2 regions of the Rhizobium sp. BG4 genome follow, and region 1 is predicted to be linked to the other one. Evidence: predicted binding sites of a transcription regulator. Region 1 holds the regulator's gene; the other holds the start of a gene.
What was found. Region 1 encodes PhoB, which activates phosphate uptake and scavenging genes when phosphate is short. Its sites were predicted from a motif close to TGTCATNNANCTGTCAT; they were not measured.

Region 1 (3,301 bases):
TAAAACCCAATGAACATGTTGACAGAAGCAGCAGTTGAAAAGGCTCTGGACCAGAAGATGAACAGCATTCCCTACAAGATGATCGGCCAGGACGTTTCCGTCTATTACGGCGAAAAGCGCGCCCTCTTCGACGTCAAGCTGAACATCCGCGAAAACACCGTTACGGCGCTCATCGGCCCGTCCGGCTGCGGCAAGTCCACCTTCCTGCGCAGCCTGAACCGCATGAACGACACGATCGACAATTGCCGCGTCACCGGCAAGATCACGCTCGATGGCGACGATATCTACGATCCGGATATCGACGTGGTCGAACTGCGCGCCCGCGTCGGCATGGTGTTCCAGAAGCCGAACCCGTTCCCAAAGTCGATCTATGAGAACGTCGCTTACGGCCCGCGCATCCATGGTCTCGCCAAGACCAAGGCCGACATGGACCAGATCGTCGAGACCAGCCTGCAGCGCGCCGGCCTCTGGAACGAGGTCAAGGACCGCGTTCATGAATCCGGCACCGGCCTCTCCGGTGGTCAGCAGCAGCGCCTCTGCATCGCCCGCGCTGTTGCAGTCTCGCCAGAAGTCATCCTGATGGACGAGCCGTGCTCGGCACTCGACCCGATCGCCACCGCAAAGGTCGAGGAACTGATCCACGAGCTGCGCGAAGCCTACACGATCGTCATCGTCACGCACTCCATGCAGCAGGCCGCCCGCGTTTCGCAGCGCACGGCCATGTTCCACCTCGGCAACCTCGTCGAGGAGAACGACACCGACAAGATGTTCACCAATCCGGACGATCCGCGCACCCAGGATTATATCATGGGCCGCTTCGGCTGATCTTTGGCGTCACGACCCCCGATAGACACTCAAGGACTTTCCCCATGGCATCGACACATATTTTTTCTGCGTATGACGAAGACCTGAAGTTCCTCTCGCGCCGCATTTCCGAAATGGGCGGCCTGGCCGAGCAGATGGTTTCCGACGCTGTCCGCGCCCTCGTCAACGGCGACGCGGCGCTGGCGCAGAAGGTCATCTCCGACGACGTGATCCTCGATCACGCCGAGCGCGAGATCAACGACAAGGCGATCGTCACCATCGCCCGCCGCCAGCCGATGGCGTCGGACCTGCGCGAGATCATGGGTTCGATCCGCATCGCCGCAGACCTCGAGCGCGTCGGCGACCTCGGCAAGAACACCGCAAAGCGCGTCATCGCCGTGCAGAGCACCGGCGTTCCGCGCAAGCTCGCCCGTGGCCTGGAGCATCTCTCCGAGCTCGCGCTCGTCCAGCTGAAGGAGGTGCTCGACGTCTACACGACGCGCGCTGCCGACAAGGCGAAGTCGATCCGCGAGCGCGACGAGGAAATCGACGCGATGTACACGTCGCTGTTCCGCGAGCTCCTGACCTACATGATGGAAGATCCGCGCAACATCACCAGCTGCACGCATCTGCTCTTCTGCGCCAAGAACATCGAGCGCATCGGCGACCACGCCACGAACATTGCTGAAACCATCTACTACATGGCGACCGGCGCTCAGCCGGAAGGCGAGCGTCCGAAGGACGACACCGCCAACACCGTCGGCGCGGTAACGGAATAATCATCCGGACCGGGCCTCAGGAGACAGAATAGAATGATCCCGAGAGTTGCAGTCGTTGAAGACGAAGAAGCACTGAGCGTGCTTCTTCGCTACAATCTCGAAGCCGAAGGTTTCGAAGTCGATACCATCCTGCGCGGCGACGAGGCGGAAATCCGCCTTCAGGAGCGCACGCCGGACCTTCTTATCCTCGATTGGATGCTGCCTGGCGTATCAGGCATCGAGCTCTGCCGCCGGCTGCGCATGCGCCCGGAAACCGAGCGCTTGCCGATCATCATGCTGACGGCGCGCGGTGAAGAGAGTGAGCGCGTCCGCGGCCTGTCGACCGGCGCCGACGACTATGTCGTCAAGCCGTTCTCGACGCCCGAGCTCGTTGCCCGCGTCAAGGCGATGCTGCGCCGCGCCAAGCCGGAAGTTCTCTCGACCGTGCTGAAGTGCGGCGATATCGAACTCGACCGCGAAACGCACCGCGTTCACCGCAAGACCCGCGAAGTCCGTCTCGGACCGACCGAGTTCCGCCTCCTGGAGTTTCTGATGTCGTCGCCGGGCCGCGTCTTCTCGCGCTCGCAACTGCTCGACGGCGTCTGGGGTCACGACATCTATGTCGACGAGCGTACCGTCGACGTCCATGTCGGCCGCCTGCGCAAGGCGCTCAACTTCTCGAACATGCAGGATGTCATCCGCACCGTCCGCGGTGCCGGTTATTCCATGGAAGCCTGAGTGATCAAGGAGGCTACGGCCTCCTGACAAGCAGATACAAAAAAACGGGCCGAAAGGCCCGTTTTTCGTTTGTCTTTACCCGGCTCAGTTTGCCCGGGCTGCGGCCCTGCGGCGATCATTGACCGGCTGGTAAGCCAGGCGCTGGTGATAGGTGCAGTAGGGCGAAGAATCCGGGCTTTCGCAGCCGCAGAAATGGAAATCGTCCTTCAGCGGATCGCCGACCGGCCACTTGCAGGTACGCTCGGTCAGTTCCGTCAGGCCGAGACGGCGCGAGATCGGCACGACAACGTTGGAAGCCGGACGATATTCCATCTCCTCCATGACGTCGATTTCGATCTCTTCCTTCAGCATCGTTGCGCCCTGCGGGCGGGCAACGGTGCGGGTCGTCATGCGCGATGCATAGTTCGGAGCGCGCGGTGCCGAAGTCGTGCGCTTCGGAGCTCGTGCCGCCGTCGCATTGCCGCCGGCCTTGGCACGGCCCGGCAGTGCCAGACGGTGAACCTTGCCGATAACGGCATTCCGGCTCACGCCTCCAAGTTGCGCCGCGATCTGGCTCGCGCTCAACCCTTCGGACCACAGTTTCTTGAGTTTCTCGACCCGCTCGTCTGTCCAGTTCATGCCCTGTGTCTCCGCCGTTTAAGCGTTGTGAAGGCAGAATCCTTCACCGTTTGCCCCGGATGAATCCGACACAAGAAACGCTTGACTAATTTTGGTGACTAGTTCCGCCGCATGCAGTCTAGTAATTGAGTTTTAACCTAGTGTGAGGCTGACTCCGTGACAAGAGTCGCGGGAATCCGGATGAATCGAATTTCAAGTTTTCCCCAACTTGCTTCCCCACAGAGTCATTTCTGCAACATTAGCTGTTGATGAAACGCGACATCGCTTGAGCGTCACCCAGAAGCCACGAAAGCCGTAGTTTTGTTGACATTGCAGTGCGAAAAGTAAATAGTGCACAGCGCCGCCGAGAGGCGGCATTTTTAATTTTTCGGACCTGGTTTTTT
Region 2 (3,301 bases), 320 kb from region 1:
CGCGCAGCACACGCTGAAGCTCATCCTCGACAAGGTCGGCCAGCAGGGCCTGCAGACGATCAAGGATCAGGCGCTGAACGAGCGCGACTACGGCGACCTCTCCGGTCTCAACAAGGATGACGCCCGCGCCAAGTGGGGCGAGGAGCAGGTTCATATCTGGCGCCGCTCGTACGACGTCCCGCCTCCGGGCGGCGAAAGCCTGCGCGACACCGGCGCCCGCGTCTGGCCCTACTACCTGACGGAAATCCTGCCGCGCGTTCTGCGTGGCGAGAAGGTTCTCGTCGCGGCTCACGGCAACTCGCTGCGTTCGCTGGTCATGGTGCTCGACCGCCTGACCCGCGAACAGGTTCTCGACCTCAACCTCGCGACCGGCGTTCCGATGGTCTACAAGCTGAAGGCCGATTCCACCGTCGCTTCCAAGGAAGTGCTCGGCGACATGTCCGCCGCTCACTGAGCCGGATTCGCATCAATCAGAAAGCCGGACCAAGTGCCCGGCTTTTTTTCAGTTTTCGATGGTGAATTGCACCCGGTCTGCGGCGAAGCGGGTGATGGAATATTGCACGGGAACGCCGTCGAGATCGGTGTTCATCGCCTTGGTGATCAGCAGGATCGCACCGGGCGTCAGCTCCAGATCGGCGATGTCTCCAGCATCGGCATGCGCGGCAGTGATCTCTGTCGTTGCTCGGACATAGTCCTGCAGGCCGAGCAGCGCGAAAGCCTTGGTGATCGATTCCGTCTTGCGGTAGGTTTCGGCGATATCGCCGAAACGCGCGGCGGGAAACCAGCTCGTTGCCCGTGAGACCGGACGCTTGTCGGCCTCTCTTGTCGTTTCGATCCTGACGACCGCATCGCCGGGACACATTTTCAGCCAGCGCGCGACCTCTGCATCGGCAGGCTCCTCGGCAGCCGCCAGCAGGAAACCGCGCGTTTCCCTTGCCTGTCCGCTGATGCCGGTGGTGAAGCGCGTGCGCTTGCTGATCGGGAAATTCAGCCGCTCCCGGCGCTCGATCAGCGTGCCGCGGCCTTGCACGGCGCGGACGATTCCCTCCTGAGCCAGAGCCGCAAGGGCGCTTCGAACCGTATGCCGGTTGACGCCGAACTGTTCGGCGAGCGCCGTTTCCGGCGGCACCATGCCCGTTTCATCATAAGCGCCGCGGGTAATTGCCTCGCGGATGCGATCCGCTATCTGGCGCCATAGCGCCACCCCCGTCTGCCTCTGTACCTGCTTCAGCCCAGCCATTTCACCCCTGCCATGTCACACGCTTGTCATGTCCCCGATTTAAGCGTAGCTATATCTTGTATGGTTGTCTATATCAATAGACATTTCGAAGGATGTGGCGATGAAACCAGCAGAGAAAATCGAGGCAGCCGACGGCAGGAAGAGGGTGGTCGATCTTCTCGCCCGCTCCGAGCTCGCTGAACTGAATGACGCCTGGGAGGCGCTTGCAAACAAGCCCGAGGTTCAGGCCGTGCGTGGCCCGGAAACCGGACTGGTAATGGTCCGCGGCCGCATCGGCGGTGGCGGCTCGGCCTTCAATCTCGGCGAAGTGACGGTCACCCGCGCCACGATCCGGCTCGCCAGCGGCACGGTCGGCCATGGTCAGTCGCTGGGCACCGATCGCAAGAAGGCGCGGCTTTGCGCGATCTTCGACGCTCTCTGGCAGGAAGAGGCAACCAAGGCGTTCGTCGAGGACAGACTGCTTCAGCCGATCGCCCAGCGCATCGCCACCGCGACGCAGCAGAAGGCCGACGAGACGGCCGCAACACGCGTCGACTTCTTCACCATGGTTCGCGGAGACGATTGATGGAACTCAGGAACGATACTTTGACCGGCGGCTTTGCCGAGCCGGTCTTCCAGGCCCAGAGCGTCTTCAAGGCGATGATGGATGCCATGGCCCGCCCAGGCTCGATCCAGACGCTGTCGCCCGATGCTGCCCCGCCTGCGCCGATGGGTGCCGCGGCCGGCGCCATCGCGCTGACGCTCTGCGATCATGACACGCCGGTCTGGCTTTCGCCTGCGCTGAACAAATCTGCCGTACCGGGCTGGCTGAGCTTCCACACGGGCGCGACCGTCACCACCGAAAAGGCCGAGGCGCGCTTCGCCTTCGTCGACAGCGGCATGGCGCTCTCCACTTTTGGCCTATTCGCCCCGGGCACGCAGGAATATCCCGACCGTTCGACGACGGTTGTCATCGAGATTGCTGCGCTCGACGGCGGCAAGGCGCTGGCGCTGATGGGACCGGGTATCAAGACCGTGACGGAAATCGCACCGGTGGGACTGCCGGAGACCTTCATCCGCCTCTGGAACGAGAACCGCGCCTTGTTCCCGCGCGGTGTCGACATCGTGCTGGCCGCAGGCAGCAGTTTCCTCTGCCTGCCGCGCACCACCAAGATCACTGCAACGGAGATGTGAACCATGTATGTTGCTGTCAAAGGTGGCGAGGCCGCCATCGCCAATGCTCATCGCCTGCTCGCCGACCGCCGCCGCGGTGACCGCTCGCTTCCGGCAATCGGCATCGAGCAGATCGTCGCGCAGCTGGCGCTTGCCGTCGACCGCGTCATGGCGGAGGCATCGCTCTACGACCGGACCCTTGCCGCGCTTGCCGTACGCCAGTCGCGCGGCGACATGATCGAGGCGATCTTCCTGCTGCGTGCCTACCGCACGACGCTGCCGCGCTTCGGTTACTCTAAGCCGCTCGATACGAGCCGCATGACGATCGAGCGCCGTATCTCGGCGACCTACAAGGACCTTCCGGGCGGCCAGCTGCTCGGCCCGACCTTCGACTATACGCACCGCCTGCTCGACCCGTCGCTGCTGACGGATGAAGAGGTTGAGGAGCCGGCTCAGCGCCAGGCCGAAACCGGCCACGTCATCCGCGTCTCCGAAATCCTCGGCCAGGAAGGCCTGATCGAGGACGATGGTTCGATGCCCGAAGATCACGAGATCGGCGACCTGACGCGCGAGCCGATGGAATTCCCGATGAGCCGGGATCTGCGCCTGCAGGCGCTCGCCCGAGGCGACGAAGGCTTCCTTCTGGCGCTCGGCTACTCGACGCAGCGCGGCTACGGCCGCAACCACCCCTTCACCGGCGAAATCCGCATCGGCGAAGTCGAGGTGGAATTCGACGTGCCTGAACTCGGCTTTGCCGTTTCTCTCGGCACGATCCAAGTCACCGAATGCCAGATGGTCAACCAGTTCAAGGGATCGGCGAAGGCTCCGCCGCAGTTTACCCGCGGCTATGGCCTGGTCTTCGGCCAGAGCGAGCGCAAGGCAATGTCGATGTCGCTCGTCGACCGCGCG

Region 2: a site for PhoB is predicted at 1,254-1,270, ahead of phnF (phosphonate metabolism transcriptional regulator PhnF). Genes of this name have one in related genera too.

The regions. Positions count from the first base shown of each region.
Region 1 covers NZ_CP044125.1:1,327,164-1,330,464, reverse strand. Annotated here, with positions in the region: gene pstB (phosphate ABC transporter ATP-binding protein PstB) at 10-825, shown strand; gene phoU (phosphate signaling complex protein PhoU) at 870-1,583, shown strand; gene phoB (phosphate regulon transcriptional regulator PhoB) at 1,617-2,300, shown strand; gene F2982_RS06960 (GcrA family cell cycle regulator) at 2,385-2,918, opposite strand.
Region 2 covers NZ_CP044125.1:1,645,543-1,648,843, forward strand. Annotated here, with positions in the region: gene F2982_RS08585 (2,3-bisphosphoglycerate-dependent phosphoglycerate mutase) at 1-454, shown strand, start outside; gene phnF (phosphonate metabolism transcriptional regulator PhnF) at 503-1,240, opposite strand; gene phnG (phosphonate C-P lyase system protein PhnG) at 1,341-1,805, shown strand; gene phnH (phosphonate C-P lyase system protein PhnH) at 1,805-2,413, shown strand; gene F2982_RS08605 (carbon-phosphorus lyase complex subunit PhnI) at 2,417-3,301, shown strand, end outside.